Regions from separate parts of the Gilvimarinus sp. F26214L genome, predicted to be linked through region 3. Evidence: predicted binding sites of a transcription regulator. Region 3 holds the regulator's gene; each other region holds the start of a gene.
What was found. The regulator LexA, encoded in region 3, represses DNA repair genes until DNA is damaged. The targets are predictions, from matches to a motif close to ACTGTNTNTANANACAGT.
Positions count from the first base shown of each region.

Region 1 (4,473 bases), on a different contig from region 3:
GTGGTTCTGGAAGCCCGGGAAGACCTGGGCGGAACCTGGGACCTGTTCCGCTATCCCGGCATTCGCTCCGATAGCGACATGCATACACTGGGATTCAGTTTCAAACCCTGGAGCGACGCAAAAGCCATTGCCGATGGACCGTCCATCAAAAAATACATCAAGGAAACGGCGGACGAGTATGGCATCACCTCCCGGCTGCGCCTGGGACACACAGTCATATCCGCCCAGTGGTCCAGTGAGCGGGCGCTCTGGTCGGTTGTGGCCCGAAGGCGCGATGGCACGGAAGTGGAGTTCGAATGCCGGTTTCTCTTCATGGGTTCGGGCTACTACAGCTACCAGCAGGGCTACGCACCGCGCTTCGAAGGACAGGAGGATTTCCACGGGCCCATCGTCCACCCCCAGTTCTGGCCTCAGGATCTGGACTACCGTAACAAGCGAGTGGTGATTATCGGCAGTGGCGCCACCGCCATCACCCTGGTGCCAGAAATGAGCAAGCAGGCTGCCCATGTCACCATGCTGCAGCGCTCACCCTCCTATGTGGTGGCGCGACCCGGCAAGGATCGCATTGCCAACTTCCTGCGCCGGAATGTTTCGGAGGGAGTGTCCTATGGGTTCACCCGCTGGAAGAATATTCTCCTCGGGCGCTACTTCAACCATCGTGCCCGCAGCAAACCGGAGAGCACGGCAAAGCTGCTGCAGAAGTGGGCGCGCAAACGTCTTCCCGAAGGCTATGACATGCGCCATTTCACCCCAAGCTACAAGCCCTGGGATCAGCGCATCTGTCTGGCACCGGATGGCGATTTTTTCGAGGCCATTCAGTCAGGCAAAGCCTCGGTGGAAACCGATCATATCGAGCGCTTCACGAGCACGGGGATTCAACTCAAATCGGGGAAAACCCTCGAAGCGGACATCATCGTCACTGCCACCGGCCTGAAACTGGTCACCGGCGGCGAGGTGGACGTGAAGGTGGATGGTCAGCCAATCCGCTTCGGCGATACCCTCAGCTACAAAGGCGTTATGTTCAGCGGCGTTCCCAACTTTGTGCTGGTGTTCGGTTACACCATGGCCTCCTGGACCTTGAAAGCGGATTTGGCAGCCATTTATCTCTGCCGGCTGATCAATCACCTGGACTCCATCAACAAGTCCATCGCTCTGCCACCACACCCCACCGAAGTGATGGAAACCCGTCCGCTTATTGATTTCACCTCGGGCTACGTGCAACGCGCCGTGCAGGAACTCCCCAAACAGGGAGACCGGCCGCCCTGGCTCGTTCACCAGGACTATCTGGCCGATCGCAAGGTCCTGCTGCGCGAACCCATCAATGATGGGGTACTTCAGTTTCCAGAGCCGAAGATGGCGCAGGTCACCGATTCTCCCGCACACGTTGCCGCCACAACTTAGCGAGCCTTGACCCATGTTGGGTTACGCTGCGCTAACCCAACCTACGAATGCCACTACCAGCACCGGTAGGTTGGGTGAGGCCGAAGGCCGTAACCCAACAGCACCCACGAATCCTCCCGAACCGGACCCGTGTTGGGTTACGCTGCGCTAACCCAACCTACGAATGCCACTACCAGCACCGGTAGGTTGGGTTAGGCCGAAGGCCGTAACCCAACAGCAGCGCTCAGCCCCTAGCGGATCAGCAGGCAGCTTCGCTTCGCTGGCCTTGCCGGGATCTGCTATACTGTATTTTCAACCAGTAGCTCACCAGTAAGAGGTCGCCGTGAGCCGCTTTGCAGAACTACACGCCATCAGCAACTTCTCCTTCCTGCGCGGCGCTTCCCATCCGGAAGAGCTGGTTCTGCGCGCGGCTGAACTGGGCTATGAAGCCATTGCCATTACCGACGAGTGCTCCTTTGCAGGCATCGTCAGGGCCCATGTGGCAGCCCGGGACCTGCGCCAGACCGGGACGTCCATCAAGCTGATCATTGGCAGCGAGTTCCATATTCACAGCCAGCAGACCATAACCGGGGACGCCGGCCCGGATCTTCACCTGGTTCTGCTCTGCCCCAACCGCAAGGCTTATGCGGAAGTGTCCGGGCTCATCTCCCGCGCGCGGCGCCGGAGCGAAAAGGGTAGCTACCGTCTGCACCTGAGCGATCTGCAATTCGGCACCCAACACTGCCTGGCCATCTGGCTGCCCCAAGCGGGGCAGTCCGAGCAGCCCGATTACGCTCCCATCCTGGCCAGCTATTTCCGCGACCGTCTCTGGCTCGGCCTGGAGATGCTGCAGGACGATGACGATCAGCAGCATTATCTGAATTGCCAACAGATGGCGGACGCACTGAACCTGCCCATGGTGGCCTGCAACAACGTGCACATGCACGATCCCCTGCGCAAACCCCTGCAGGATGTTCTTACCGGGATTCGTCTGGGCAAGCCGGTGCAGGAGCTGGGTCGGGAGAAGCGGAGCAACGGCGAAAACTATCTGCGCCTCCTGGACACGCTGGACTGCATCTACCCGCAAGCCCTCATGGAAGAGGCCTGCCGCATTGCCGACTACTGCCATTTCAGCCTGGACGAATTGCGCTACGAATATCCCGAGGAGATTGTGCCCAAGGGCACCAGCCCGAGCGCCTACCTGCGGCAGTTGGTCATGGAGGGCGCACGGAAGCGTTGGCCCCGAGGCCACGCCCCGCACCTGCAGGCGCAGATTGACAAGGAGCTGCAGTTGATCGCGGAGCTGGAATACGAGCATTACTTTCTCACGGTCTACGATCTGGTGCAGTTCGCGCGCACTCAGAAGATTCTCTGCCAGGGGCGCGGTTCAGCCGCTAATTCCGTGGTCTGCTATTGCCTGTTCATTACCGAAGTCGACCCGGTTCAGAGCGAGCTGCTGTTCGAACGATTCATCAGCAAGGAGCGCGATGAACCACCGGATATTGACGTGGACTTCGAGCACGAACGACGCGAAGAGGTCATTCAGTACATCTACAACAAGTACACCCGCAAGCGTGCCGCCCTTGCGGCCACTGTCATCACCTACCGGCGCCGAAGCGCCGTACGGGACGTGGGCAAAGCTCTGGGGCTGGACGACATCCTGGTGGACAAACTGAGCAAGAGCCTTGCCCGGTGGGACAAGTCCCGCCAACTGCAGAACGAGTTCAAAGCTTCCGGATTGACTCATTCGAGCCAGCTCGCCCGACAGTTTCTGTACCTGGTGAATGAGATTCTCGGCTTCCCCCGCCACCTGTCCCAGCATGTGGGCGGGTTTCTGATTGCCCGCAGTCCCATCAGCACTCTGGTGCCTGTGGAGAACGCCGCAATGCCGGACCGGACCATCATTCAGTGGGACAAGACGGACATCGAATCACTGGGTCTTTTGAAGGTCGACGTACTGGCCCTCGGCATGCTCACGGCCATTCGCAAGAGTGTGGACCTGCTCAACAGCTACCTGCAAAAACCCATTACGGTGGCGGACATTCCCAACGAGGATCCCAAAACCTATGACATGCTCTGCCGCGGCGACAGCATGGGCGTGTTCCAGGTGGAATCCCGGGCGCAGATGTCCATGCTGCCGCGGCTGAAGCCTCGCACCTACTACGATCTTGTGATTCAGATTGCCATTATCCGTCCCGGCCCTATTCAGGGGGACATGGTGCACCCCTTCCTGCGGCGCCGAGACGGTGAGGAGGAAGCGGATTACTTCAGCGAAGAGCTCAAACCTGTACTGGAACGAACACTGGGCATTCCCATTTTCCAGGAGCAGGTGATCCGCATCGCCATGGTGGCCGCCGGTTTCAGCGGCGGTGAGGCCGATGCGCTGCGGCGCGCCATGGCCAGTTGGGGCCGCAATGGCCATCTGGCCCCGTTCAAGGAAAAGTTGATCGACGGCATGCTGGCGAAGGGTTACGACCGAAGCTTCGCAGAACGGATTTTCCGGCAGATCCAGGGCTTTGGCGAGTACGGCTTTCCCGAATCCCACTCCGCCAGCTTTGCCTTGCTGGCTTACCAGTCCGCCTGGTTGAAGTGCCACTATCCGGCGGCTTTTTACTGCGGCCTGCTCAACAGCCTGCCCATGGGTTTCTATTCCGCCTCCCAGTTGATTCAGGATGCCAGACGTCACAACATCGAAGTGCTGCCGGTGGACGTCATGCACAGCACCTGGGATCACCAGTTGGTGCACGAAAACAACAACCCTGTTCTGGAGAGTTGGCCATCCATTCGCCTGGGATTTCGAATCGTGAAAGGCTTCAGCGAAAGTGGCGCAGAGCGGGTGCAGGTTGCTCGCAGCGAACAGGCATTTACCAACGGGCACGATCTGGCCAACCGCGCAGGCCTGAATCAAAAAGAGCTGTCCAGCCTTGTGGCTGCCGATGCCCTGCAATCCATCAGCGGCCACCGTCATCAGGCGCACTGGAATACCCAGGCAGTGGCCGGCCCCACGCCGCTACTGGGCTTGAGTGATCGCAGCGATACATCTTCGGTAGAGTTGGCAGAACCCTCTCCCCAGGCGACCACCGCGATGGACTA
Region 1 is NZ_JBTIYG010000005.1:198,759-203,231, forward strand. Features, by position in the region: gene ACURWW_RS07665 (flavin-containing monooxygenase) at 1-1,401, shown strand, start outside; gene ACURWW_RS07670 (error-prone DNA polymerase) at 1,724-4,473, shown strand, end outside.
Region 1: ACURWW_RS07670 (error-prone DNA polymerase) is a predicted target of LexA. The motif match lies at 1,684-1,701, and genes of this name have one in related genera.

Region 2 (4,473 bases), on a different contig from region 3:
AATGGAAAAAATTCCCGGGTTCCCTCCCGGTTGTAATAGTAGCTCGCAGTGGTGGGGTGCGAGCAGTTCATGCTGTATCCCACAACATTCTCGGGATCGATCTCGCCATCTTTCAGGCCGTAGACCGGCACACCCATGCCGCTTTGGTTATCCACCAGTGGTTGGGCATCGGTGACCTGGTTTTCTCCGCAGAGAAAGGGGTAGTCAAGCGGGCCGGCAAACAGCGGGGCGACCGGACCGACCTCGCCGAGTTTGATGGGGAACCGGAAAGTTTCGGCCGGCCTTCCCGCCACTCGGGGGTGGGGGCCGGAGTAGGGAGCCACGGGCTCCCGGGGGTCGAAGTTGTCCGGCAGTGCGAGCACCGGGGCCAGCGGTGGCTCTTTCATGACGTGAACGGACTCCGCCAGGTAGGCGAAGCCCACACCGCCGGCGCCAAGAAACAAAACCAGGAAGCCAATGGACAGTTTCGCTAACAATCCCATAGCAGACCTCTACGGCAGGTTTTTGTAGGTTGGAGTCTTTTTCGTGCAGTTTTTACAGACGAGTACGCGAACTTGCGCGATGGAATGAATCCCTCATTGGTGCAACAGTTGCGACAACGTTGCCGCTGAAATTGTTGCGCGAACTTAGCCTTATCCGCCAACTGCCCGTCGTCCTGCGGATCGCTTCATGAATTCGTCGCCCATGCCATCGGCGGAACCCTTAAGCACCCATTCAGTGACGAAGGCCTGCGGATGAACTGCGGTCGACTGCAAGCCTCCCTGCAATCGATAGCGCGAGGAGGTGCAAGATTCGGGCGGCGTTGGTGGACTATCGGGTTTGACACGCGGTTTCAGACGCGCGGCGAAGGGCCGGGTTAGCAGCCACACACCTGGAACGGTTGATAAGTCCAATCGCGGCATTGCTCTCATATGCGGCGCGGCGCCGTCCGGTATCCACAGAAGCTGTGGGCAAGTCTGTGAACAAACAGCGCGGTGCCCCACATCACCGTCGCTGGGCGATCGGATCAGTTAACGCACAGCGCCCGACGGCTGGTCCGGCGGATCACAAACGGTTTACATGGCGCTACGCTTCGTCTATGCTGAACCTGTTTTTTTGTACAGTATCCGCGAGGAGAACAAGGCATGGCAGTTGTAGCAGTTTGGAAATGTGACCGGGACGGCAGTATGTTTGATGACAAGAAAGCGGCAGACGAACACGACAAGATGCTGGAACTGGCGGAGTGCATTACCTGCCTGATCGAAGCAGAAGTGCCAGGCGTGGGCGACGAAGCAGCGGAGAACATCGGTCTGGTGCTGGCCAGGCGCAAGGACGATCTGGCCAAGGCATGCAAGGGTAAGCCGGAATTACTGCTCCCGGGGGATGAAGCAGCAAGCACCGGGGAACAGGAAGACAGTGGCAGCCTGCGAGCCGTGGGTGGCTGAATGAGGTGAGATCATCCGCCGCTCAGTGCGCCTACAATTTGTATCCGGGCTCCGGCTTGTAGGCGCACATCCAGGCGCCGGACCATGTTTTCCCCCACAAAGATAGCGACGTGCCGGCGGATGCGCTCCTGTTCATCCACGATGCGAAAAGCCAGGCCGCGATAGCGCGTATCCAGCGCGCGAATCACGTCCAGCAGCGTCGCGCCCTCCTCCCTGCCGCCGAGGTCCGCGGCCTCCAGATTCAAGTTGCGCGCACCGCCGGTGTAGCGATCCAGCTGACTGGGCAACACAACCCGAATCACGCGCCCACCACCTCCACTGAGTAGATGTGGGGAAGATCCATGGCAAGGGGCCGCCAGCTCTCCCCTTCGTCAAAGCTCCCCCAAAGTTGGCCGTTTGTGGTGCCCAGGAATAATCCCACCGGCTCCGAATCCGCCCCACACGGGCCCACCGCCATGCACTGGCGTTTGACCGTCCACCAGGCCTGTTGCCGGGGAAAGCCGTCGTCGTGGCGCGTCCACGAAGCACCCCCATCGCGGGTGCGGTAAACCGCTGGCTTGCCGCCCGGACTGGTGCGGGGCCACAGGCCGGAGCCATCCATGGGAAACACCCAGGCGGTATCCACGTCCCGGGGATGCACGACAATGGGAAAGCCGATGTCCCCAACTTCTTGAGGCATGTTGTCCCCAATGCGCTCCCAGCGGTCGCTCCGGTCCCGGTCCATGCGGTAGATACCGCAGTGGTTCTGGTGGTAAAGGCGATTGCTGTCGCGCGGGTGCATGACCATACAGTGGGGATCATGGCCGTACTCGTATTCGCTGCCGTCCTCTTTGGGCGGGAAGAAGTCCGTCGCCACGCCCCGGTTGAGCGGGTGCCAACTGTGGCCTTCGTCCAGGCTCTCGAAAATCCCGCCACTGGACATTCCCAGCAGCAGATGACGCGGGTCACTGTGGTCCACGATGATGGAATGAAGCTTGGGGCCGTCCGGGGTGCCATCCTTGTCGCCGCCGCGCCAATGGAAAAAGTCCGGGTGGGCATTGAAGCCTTGCACCTCCTCCCAGTGAGCGCCGTGGTCATCACTGACAAAGAGCCCCTGGGGTGAAGTGCCGGCATACCAGCGCTCCGGCTGGCTCGGATGGCCAGGCGTCAGCCAGAACACGTGGTCCACACTGCGCCCCTCTCCTTCGTCCCCCGCTTTCGCAAACCGCGGCGGACGTTCGGCCTCAGTCCAACTTTCACCGCCGTCCTCCGAGCGGAACAGGCTCGGCCCCAGGTGGCCGCCACCGATGGTCATAAGCCGCCGCCGGGTGTTGCGCGGGTCAGCCACATAGTGGAACACGGAGGAGCCGAGATGGTTGGGTCCGTGAATATTCCAATTGGCCTGTTGGGGATTACCGCTCACCGCCCAGGCCCCTTTGCGGGTGCCTACCAGAATGGTTGTGTCGTTGTTCATGATCGAATCCCTTGTTCGCCCGAGCCGAGTGATCAGTCAACCGCAGTCCGTCACGACCTCCTGCCCAGAACCATGTGTATCACCGAATCGGAAGGCGTATGGCGCTGGACCTCATAGCCCAGTGCAGGCAGGTCGAGCCCGGCAAAGAGATTTTCCCCCTTGCCCAGTACAACCGGGCTCACGGCAAGATGCATGGTGTCGACCAGCCGCGCCTCAAGATATTGCCGGATGGCGGCCACCCCGCCGCCGAGACGTACATCTTTACCCCGGGCAGCATCCCGCGCCTGCTCCAGGGCGGCGTGAATGCCTTCGGTCACGAAGTGGAAGACGGTGCCCCCCTCCATGGTGACGGGCTCCCGGGGGTGATGAGTCAACACGAACACCGGGCAGTGGTAGGGCGGCTCATCACCCCACCAGCCGCGCCAGCTTTCGTCCGGCCAGGGGCCGCGCACCGGTCCGAACATGTTGCGGCCCAGTATCCAGGCGCCCACATTCTCGAAACCCTGTTCGATGAAGTCGTTGTCCACACCGGTCGCGCCGCCATCGTTGCCAAACATCTGGTGGAAGCGACGGGTTTTGAACGCCCATTGGTGGAGCGCCTCGCCGCCCCGCCCCAGGGGATGCTCCAGGTCCTGGTCGGGCCCGGCCCCATAACCGTCCAGAGAGATTCCAAAACAGTCGATTCTGAGTTTGCTCATCAAGTCCTCGCTGGGTTTTCATGGGGCAGACGGCTGCACCTCGCCCCCTTGTGAGTTCACAACAGTTCGTTCAAAACAGAACTGGCTGCCATTGGTCGTTCCCTCTGCCGACAAATCGACATCTTCGCTACCCGAGACCGAACATCGGCACCAATCCCTGCCTGTTCGGCAGTGGGCCTGTGGGAGAATACCCCGCGCTCACCTCCCGGCCCACTGAATCGTTCCGGGCCCGAGTCACTCACCCAGTTTGGCGACTCAGCATTGACGCAACAACCCACTGCCGTGTTACGCGCTCGCGATACGGATCGGGTCCTCATACAAGGAGACGTGCCCATGGAGGCCGGAATCATTCGTTTTGGAAAAAGCACCATCAAGCGTTTGTTTGGTATCAATACGTTCGGCGACCAGGTTCACCGGATTTACGACGAGAAAGAGTACCTGGAGGCCTACGCGGAGCATACAGATCTACGCGTGGAAGCGGATCCCCGCGAGGCGATCGGCGGCATGTGGGAGGAAATCGGACGGCTTCAGTTCGATTTTTTGCTCAGCCGCAAACTAAAGCCCCAGCACCGGATGCTGGACATCGGCTGCGGTACCCTTCGCGGGGGCCAGCATTTTATCCGCTACCTGAAACCAGGCGGTTACCACGGCACTGACATCTCTGCAAAAGCCATCGCCTTTGCCCGCCAATTTGTGGAAGAGAACGGGCTGGCGGACAAAAAGCCCCAACTCCTGCTCAGCACCGGCAAGGACCTGAAGTTTCAGGAATTCGGCAATCAGACCTTTGATTTCATACTCGCCCAATCCGTATTCACCCATTTAAAGCCTGAACATATCCGTGAATGCTTCCAGAATATCGGCCGCCTCATGGAACCCGCTTCGGTTTTTTACTTTACCT
Region 2 is NZ_JBTIYG010000018.1:37,490-41,962, forward strand. Features, by position in the region: gene ACURWW_RS15935 (DUF6351 family protein) at 1-482, opposite strand, end outside; gene ACURWW_RS15940 (YebG family protein) at 1,125-1,424, shown strand; gene ACURWW_RS15945 (MoaD/ThiS family protein) at 1,436-1,726, opposite strand; gene ACURWW_RS15950 (hypothetical protein) at 1,723-2,877, opposite strand; gene ACURWW_RS15955 (dihydrofolate reductase family protein) at 2,928-3,575, opposite strand; gene ACURWW_RS15960 (class I SAM-dependent DNA methyltransferase) at 3,909-4,473, shown strand, end outside.
Region 2: ACURWW_RS15940 (YebG family protein) is a predicted target of LexA. The motif match lies at 1,087-1,104, and genes of this name have one in related genera.

Region 3 (4,473 bases):
TATTCGCCGATCTGACAACCGATGCGGCAAATAACATCCGCTTCGAAGTCAAGAAGCATCAGGGCAAAGCCTTCGAGCCAAAGAACGAAGAGCAGGCCCTGAAAGCGGTGCGGGAGTTGGAAAAAGCCGGCTACCAGGTCGCTTCCCGCGAGGACAAACCCACCCGCTCCAAACCCGGTGCTCCCTTCATTACCTCCACGCTCCAGCAGGCGGCCAGCACGCGATTGGGTTTCGGTGTGAAGAAGACCATGATGCTGGCCCAACGGCTTTATGAAGCCGGCTACATCACTTATATGCGAACCGACTCCACGAACCTGAGCCAGGAAGCCCTGGGCAGTGTGCGGGACTACATCGTTGACCAATACGGTAAAAAGTATCTGCCCGATGCGCCGAATCGCTATTCCAGCAAGGAGGGCGCGCAGGAGGCCCACGAAGCCATTCGACCATCCAACGTGAAGGTCCAGCCGACTCAATTGAGCGGCATGGAGCGGGACGCGGAGCGCCTTTACACCCTGATCTGGCAACAGTTCGTCGCATGTCAGATGACGCCGGCCGAATTTACCAGTACGTCCATTACAGTGAAGGCCGACGACTACGAGCTGCGTACCCGTGGCCGCATCATGCGCTTCGACGGTTTCATGAAGGTGTTGCCGCCGATCTCCAAGAAAGACGAAGACGTGGTTCTCCCGGATGTAAAAGTGGGGGACGACCTAAAGCTGATCAAGCTTACACCCAACCAGCATTTCACCAAGCCGCCGGCCCGCTTTACGGAAGCCAGCCTCGTCAAGGAACTGGAAAAGCGGGGAATCGGCCGACCCTCAACCTACGCGGCCATCATCTCCACCATCCAGGACCGCGGTTATGTGCGAGTTGAAAACCGTCGCTTTTACGCGGAGAAGATGGGCGACATCGTCACGGACCGCCTGGTGGAAAACTTCCACGAGCTGATGGACTACAGCTTTACTGCAAAAATGGAAGAGTCGCTTGATGAGGTGGCAGAAGGCAGCAAGGAGTGGCGCGCACTCCTGGACGAGTTCTACCGTGAATTCACCGCCGAGCTTGCCAAGGCGCAGGACGCGGAAAAGGGCATGCGCCGCAACACGCCCACTGAGACGGACATCAAATGCACCCAGTGCGGGCGCAACATGCAGATTCGAACCGGGAGTACGGGAGTCTTCCTGGGCTGTTCGGGCTACAACCTCCCGCCGAAAGAGCGCTGCAAGCACACCATGAATCTCGTCTCCGGCGATGAAGCCGTGAACGTGGACGAGGATGAAGAAGCCGAGTCCAAACAGTTGCGTTCGCGCCGGCGTTGCAAGCTCTGCAATACTGCCATGGACAGCTATCTGGTGGACGAGCGACGCAAGTTGCACATTTGTGGCAACAATCCCGATTGCAGCGGCTTTGAGGTGGAAGAGGGCGCTTTCAAGATCAAGGGCTACGAAGGGCCGGTGATCGAATGCGACAAATGCGGCAGCGAGATGCAACTCAAGACGGGCCGCTTCGGTAAATACTTCGGCTGCACCAACCCGGAGTGCAAGAACACCCGCAAGCTGTTGCGCAGTGGGGAGCCGGCACCACCCAAAATGGATCCTGTGCCCATGCCCGAGCTGCAGTGCGAGAAGGTCGACGATACCTACGTATTGCGAGATGGAGCGTCGGGCATCTTTCTGGCTGCCAGCCAGTTCCCCAAGAACCGGGAGACGCGTGCGCCGCTGGTGGAGGAGCTTCTGCCGCACAAGAGTGAGATCGACCCCAAGTACAACTTCCTGTTTTCCGCGCCCACTGAAGACCCGGAGGGGAACAAAACAGTGGTTCGCTACAGCCGGAAAACCAAGGAGCAGTATGTACAGTCGGAAGTGGAAGGGAAGGCAACCGGCTGGAAGGCCTTCTATGAAAATGGACGCTGGGTGAGCAGCGGCGAAGTCAAAGGTGCCGGGCAAAAAGCCAGCAAACGTAAAACGGGTAGTACGCGTACTGCCAGGAAGCGCAGCGGCGCCAAGGTTTGATGCGTCTCAGGCGCTTGTACGGAGGCCTGAATGGCCGGAGAACTGTTTTATTCCGCAATCGTCAATCAGAAGCTGGCGTTCGCTCGCATCGCGCTGGCAGCCAGCGACGCGCAACAGGATGACATCAACGGCCGGGTCGCTCGGCATGCTCATCTGGATGCTGCCGTCGGCCAAATGTGCTGCGGACTGAGCTATTTCGTCGCGGAACTGGCGGAGCAGTACAATGTGAATCTGGACCCCACAGGGGAGCAGCTCCCGGAGCTGATGGAAGGCCTCGCTGAGCGCGCACCACAGGCCACTGAGTTGGGGGAACTGCTGAACCTGCGCAAGCAGAATGATTCATGGCTGCGGGAGTTGCTTCGGGCCAGACGCAATCCCTTGTATCTGGCACAGCGATTCAGGAGCGAACACGGCAACTCTGTGAACCCGGCCTCGATTCCCGCCGTCGACCTTACAACGGTGGATAACGCCACTGCGCAGGAATTGGTTGGAAGCTGGTGTCGGGCGGCTCAAAGCCTTGTGGACCGGTTACGGGCGTCACTCCATGAGGAATAAGCCCGTCTGCTAGCGAAGGTCTGGCAAACCCTGCGCGAGGTCCAGACCAAGGGCCGGAACGCCCCGCAAATCAGCCGCCCCGGCGGATTACGCCCACACTCAAACCTTCAATGGAGAAGTCGTCATCTTTGAGGTTGACCTCTATGATGTCGAAGTCCGGGTTTTCCGGTACCAGCTCCACCTGCTGCTTGTTTCGCTCCCGGCGGAACCGTTTGACGGTCACTTCTTCACCGATCCGGGCCACCACAATTTGCCCGTTGCGCACCTGGGTGGTTCGGTGGACGGCGAGGAGGTCTCCGTCAAGGATGCCTGCATCCTGCATACTGTAGCCCTTCACCCGTAGCAGGTAGTCGGCCTGGGGAGAGAAAAAAGAGGGCGAGATATCGCAGTAGTCTTCGATGTTCTCTTCGGCGAGGATGGGATTGCCTGCTGCCACCCGACCCACCACCGGCAGCCCGTTGTCTTCATCCGGGATGCGAATGCCCCGGGAGGCACCGGGCACCATCTCGATGGCTCCCTTCCGTGCCAGGGCCCGAAGGTGCTCCTCCGCGGCGTTGGCGGAACGGAAGCCCAATTCTTCGGCAATTTCGGCCCGCGTGGGTGGATAACCCGTTTCGCGGATGTAATCGCGGATGAGGCGAAGAACTTCTTCCTGTCGTTCGGTCAGTCTGATCATGCTCTTGTCGGCTCCTTGTTTTCAGCAGGCTGTACGCGGCACTGCGCGCTCCGCGCAACGGCCCCAGGCACGGAAGAAGCAGGATCTGGTGCTTTGTACAGTGACTGGTATTATATCCAGTGCCCAGGCGGATGCAAGCGACCAGGCAGCTGCTGACCGCTCGGCGTTAAGCGGCGGGGCTTCACGGAAAGCGGATGACGAAGGGGGTAAACTGGTATAAGTTTATCGGCCTCTTTCTGACGTAGAGTAAACCATGGCAGCCAACCGGACACATTCCGCCCATCCCCCCGGCCCCCTTATGCTGGACCTGGAGGGGTTGACCCTGACAGACGATGAAAAGAACCTGCTGCGGGAGCCCCTGGTTGGAGGGGTAATTTTCTTCAGCCGGAACTTCCAGTCCCGCGGGCAGTTGGAGGCCCTGGTCGGCGAAATCCGTGCGGTACGCCCCGAGCTTCTGCTGGCCGTGGACCAGGAAGGCGGGCGGGTTCAGCGGTTTCGCGAAGGCTTCACACGCCTGCCACCCATGCAGAGCTTTCTGTGCGGCTACCGGGCGGATCCGGCCGCCACCCTCGAACGGGTCAGGGATGCGGGCTGGCTGATGGCGGCGGAGATCCTCGCAGCCGATGTGGATTTCAGCTTTGCGCCGGTGCTCGATGTGGATGAGGAGCACTGCAGCGTTATCGCTGACCGGGCTTTTTCCGCCGACCCGCAGGAAGTAAGTCGCCTTGCTGAAGCCTTCATAGAGGGAATGCACGAGGCCGGAATGGCGGCGACGGGCAAGCACTTTCCCGGACACGGAGGGGTGAGGGGCGACAGCCATCTGGTACTGCCGATTGATGAGCGCAACTGGCGCGAGGTGGAAGCGCGGGACTGGCAGCCCTTCCTGCAACTACGCGCGATCCTCGATGCGGTGATGCCCGCGCACATCGTCTTTCCGGCCGTGGACGAACAACCCGTCGGCTTCTCGAGGCCATGGTTGCAGGAAAAACTGCGCGGCCAGCTGGGCTTTGAAGGGGTCATCTTTTCGGATGACCTTTCCATGGAGGGCGCCGCCGCAGGCGGCAGCTATGGAGACCGGGCCGAGCTGGCGCTTGGCGCCGGCTGCGATATGGTGCTGGTCTGCAATAACCGCAGTGGTGCCCTTGAGGTCCTTGATCGTCTCAAGCGCAATCCGCCCGACGTTTCTCCACGACTGTCCACCATGCGTAAGCGCCGTGATTGGGACTGGTCTGC
Region 3 is NZ_JBTIYG010000001.1:389,954-394,426, reverse strand. Features, by position in the region: gene topA (type I DNA topoisomerase) at 1-2,009, shown strand, start outside; gene ACURWW_RS01670 (DUF6586 family protein) at 2,040-2,564, shown strand; gene lexA (transcriptional repressor LexA) at 2,635-3,240, opposite strand; gene nagZ (beta-N-acetylhexosaminidase) at 3,494-4,473, shown strand, end outside.

Region 4 (4,473 bases), on a different contig from region 3:
GGAGTGAACGCCCGTGTAATTCCCCTTTTCGTCGACCGCATAGAGCAGCTTGTGCTGCCCGGCATAGGTGGAATCCCGGTCCTGTGGTACCTCGTCTTTCTTCATTGACGTTTAATCCCTTGCTCGAGATTCAGATGGTAGCTGGTCAGCCGACGACGGTCAGCTTCATCATGGCGGAGGAAAAGCGGCCGCTTTCGGGGATGTAGCAAAGCAGGGTTTCGCCCGCCTGCAGACGGCCCGATCGATACAGCTCGTCAAGCATGATGTAGATGGAGGCCGAGCCCGTGTTGCCTTTCTGGTTGAGGTTGGTAAACCAGCGCTCCCGGGGAATGTCGAGGCCCACGCGCTTGAGACTAGCGTACACGCCTTCGGCGAAGAAGTTGGAGGAATAATGCGGGATGAAGTAGTCGAACTGCTCGGCGCGCAACTGATAGCGTTCGATCAGATCGATCAGCGGCCGCTCCACAGTGTAATGCAACACATTCTCGTTCAGGAGCTTCACGTCCTGCTTCACGGCCATCACGGAATCCTCGCGGCGCTGCTTGTCGGAGAACTGCTGCCAGCCGGTGATGCTGCCATCTGCATTCTTGACGGCGCCCGCGTACATGCAGGTGTCGATTTCACCGGCGTAGGAGTAGACGTGCAGCCAATCGATGCGCAGGGACAGGCGCCCCTCGGCAGGCGTCGATTGCAGCAACACCGCGCCGGCCCCGTCAGACAGCATCCAGCGCAGGAAGTCTTTTTCAAAGGCCAGTTCCGGCTGGCTGCCCAGTTTGGCCAGTTGGGCTTCGGATTCCTCTTTGAAATTCTCTCCGCGCATCATTGCCGAAGAAAGCTCCGAGCCCGTGGCCACGGCCGATCGGTGTTCGCCACTGGCAACCGCAAGGTAGGCGTACTTCATGGCGGTCATTCCCGCCAGGCACACGCCGCTGGTTGCCACCACCTCACAGGGCGCCAGCTCCAGTTCCCCCTGGACCATGACCGCGTGATTGGGCATCAGCTGGTCTGCAATGGAGGTTCCGCAACTGAGGCAGCCCAGGGTGCCGAGGTCAAACCCCTCCTGCTCCAGTTTTTGCACCGCTCGCGCAGTCAACTGGGCATTGGTGTAATTGGGTCGCAGCGTCTGCGGGTCGATCGCGTAATAGCGTGATTGAATACCGTTGCTGCGCAACACCAGACGGCGCGCGCGGGATGGGCGGCCCCCTACCTGGCCCAGGATACGCTCCATGTTGTCGTTGTCGACGGGCTCGTTGGGTAGAAAGGAGGCGATGTTGGTGATGTAAACCGGAGGCAATGCCATATCAGGCCCTAATTCAATCGGTCGGTGGCCTCGCCCGAGGGGGCGGCGAAATACAGTTTCTGTGCCGCCGTGCGTCGGCTGAGGAGTGGGGCGAACAGCCGCTTCAGCAGCGCCGACAGCGGCACCACAGTGAGAATCATCATCACCAAAAATAGTACATAAAGCACAAGCACGCACTTTCGCAACACGGATTGCTGGGGGCCAATTGCGCGCAGCAGGCGCCCCCAGATTCTGAAGCTGCGATGGGCAATCTGTTCGGAAGCGATCAGGCGCTCGTTGACCGAGACGGCGCCGAGCCCTGCGAGCATGGGGCGGGGTTCACCGCTCTGGTGGGGGAGTTGTGCCGCGATGGCCTGACCGAAGCGGGATGCTGCAGCGATATCCTCTTCCGAAATGCCCGCCCTCGGTATCAGACCGCCCAGAAACGGCCCCTTGTTGCCGGTCAGTACCCAGATGGGCGTGGCGACAAAAGTCATCGCACTGTGGGCGTAATCGGTCAGAACAATATTGTCGATCAGCCGGGCTCCGAGTTGTTTCAGTCGTGCTTTGACTTTCTCCTGGGCCATCAGCCACATGTTGCGGCAGCCAATTACCGTAATCACGGGAGTGTCCCGAAACAGATGCGCCGCCGCTTCAGTTTGCAGAAAGCTGGTGACCGGGAGGGACGGAGAAAGAAACCAGACCTGGTAGGCCAGGATAATCAAATCATACCGTTCGGATGTGGGTACGCTCAGCGGTTCCAGGGGCACCGGGGTTTCGTATACGCATTCCGGGAAGGTGTTGAAGAACTGGAGGAAGGGCCACGGGAACGGGAACGGCTCCACGGGCTCAAGATTCCGTCGATGAACTTCAATCTCTTCCGCACCTGCAAGAGGTGCCAGAATGGAATCCAGCAGCCTGTTGAGCTGCCCGGACTGTGAGTACCCCAATACCAAAATCCGCTTCTTCATACGCGCCTTATTATCCTGCGACACAGCGGCGGGAACCCGCCAAATGCCAGCCGCCGATTATGCCACAGCGCCTGTAAAAGGCGCCAGTTGGACGACCTGCGTGCCGTATTTCTCTTTACAGGCGGGAGCCAGCAGGTTACTGTATTGATATACAGTATCGGGCAAATGCATGACAGCGACCGGCTCGGGAGACGGAGTATGAGAACGCCACCTGATTCGAACCGGCCTATCAGGGGCCGTGGTGCGATCAGCAATAGAAGCAGCCGCTTCCTGCAGCACCACTCGCACTGGGAGCCGGAACAACCGGCTGAGGCGGAGGAGCACCGCGGCCGGATTCCCGCCACCGAGCTTCATGTGGATCGCGCCAGGAGTATCATCACTCGAAACGAGTCGCCGGATGTACCCTTCGACCGCTCCATCAATCCGTATCGTGGCTGCGAGCACGGCTGCATTTACTGTTTCGCGCGGCCGAGCCACGCCTATCTGGACCTCTCCCCCGGTCTCGACTTCGAAACCCGGATCTTCTACAAACCGGATGGCCCCCAGTTGCTGGAGGCGGCGCTGGAGAAAAGAAACTACCGCTGCGCACCCATTGTGCTGGGTACGAATACCGACCCGTACCAACCCGTGGACCAGCGCCTCAGTCTCACCCGTGAGTTACTCCTTGTTCTGCAGAGGTATCGCCATCCAGTGTCGATCATCACCAAAGGCAGTCATGTCTTGCGCGACCGGGACATTCTGGAAGCAATGGCAGAGGATTCGCTGTGTTCGGTGACGGTCAGTATGACAACTCTTGACAATGGTCTTAAACGTACCCTAGAGCCGCGCACGGCTTCGCCTCGATCGCGGCTCGATACGGTGGCGCAATTGAGTGCTGCCGGGGTACCGGTCGGGGTACTGGTGGCGCCGGTCATTCCCATGATTAACGATCAGGAGATGGAGGCGATTCTGGAGGCCTCCGCAAAAGCCGGTGCGCAGACGGCGGGTTATGTTTTTCTGCGCTTGCCGCGGGAAGTCCGTGATCTTTTTTATGAATGGTTGCATGAACATTACCCCCAGCGGGCGGAGCATGTGATCAGCCTGATTCGCCAGAGTCGGGCCGGTGGTGACTACCAGAATCAGTTTGGCCAGCGCATGCGGGGGACCGGCGTTTTTGCGGAACTGATCAGTCAGCGTTTTCGCAAAGCCTGTGCGCGGCTGCAACTCAACCGGCGCGAGTCCGTCGAGCTGAACTGTGATCTTTTTGCGGTGCCGCCGAACAAAGGGCCGCGCGAGTCCGAAGCGCAATTGAGTTTGTTCTGATCACGCCGGTCGCTGGACTCGCCGCAGTAATCCCCGCTGGGGATCGTAGCCCCGGATCGCCACCAACATGAACGCGGCCAGCCAGCCGCAGACGATGGCCAGCGCCGTTCCGTGCAGCTGGCCATAGGCCGCAAACCGGATCAGGTCCACTCCGTGGCTGAAGGGATTGAAGCGCGCGACCTGGTAGATCCACTCTGCCGCGGCTTCTTCGAGTCGCCATAACGGGTAGAGGGCGGGCGAGATGAAGAACATGGGAAAGATTACGAAGTTCATGGCCCCGGCAAAATTTTCCATCTGGCGGATGTAAACGGAGAGCATCAGACCCAGGGCCCCGAGCATCAGTCCGGCGAGAGCAAGAGCCGGCAGCAGGGTCAACCAGGCGAGCGGTGGGAGGGAAACATCCAGGGTCCACGCCACAGCCAGAAAGGCATAAGCCTGGGCCACTGACAGCAAGGTGCCGGCGGCCAGTTTGCTGAACAGCAGGTAGCCGCGAGGCAGGGGCGCCGTGAGCAGGAGCCGCATCATGCCCATCTCCCGGTCGTACACCATGGACAGAGAAGACTGCATCCCCTGGAACAGCAGGATCATGCCCAGCAGACCCGGCAGTACATATTCCTGGTAGGTCACGTAGCTGTCGTAGGGCGGAATGATCGACACTCCGAATACATTCTGAAAACCCGCCGCAAAAACTCCCAGCCACAAGAGTGGGCGCACCAGCGACGACAGCAGCCGACCCCGTTGGCGAACAAAGCGCTCAAACTCCCGGGCGGCAATAGCCGCGAATGCGCCAAGTGCATGGCCCGCTCTCATGCGACCTCCCCGGTTGGGAGCGGCCCCGGCGCGGTGAGTTGCAGGAAGGCCTCCGCCAGGGAGGTGGTGCCTTGAGCCGCCAGCAACCGGGCCGGTGTGTCCGCTGCAATC
Region 4 is NZ_JBTIYG010000021.1:17,577-22,049, reverse strand. Features, by position in the region: gene ACURWW_RS16635 (hypothetical protein) at 1-105, opposite strand, end outside; gene ACURWW_RS16630 (beta-ketoacyl-ACP synthase III) at 146-1,300, opposite strand; gene ACURWW_RS16625 (dialkylrecorsinol condensing enzyme) at 1,309-2,250, opposite strand; gene ACURWW_RS16620 (PA0069 family radical SAM protein) at 2,449-3,552, shown strand; gene ACURWW_RS16615 (ABC transporter permease) at 3,553-4,362, opposite strand; gene ACURWW_RS16610 (ATP-binding cassette domain-containing protein) at 4,359-4,473, opposite strand, start outside.
Region 4: ACURWW_RS16620 (PA0069 family radical SAM protein) is a predicted target of LexA. The motif match lies at 2,389-2,406, and genes of this name have one in related genera.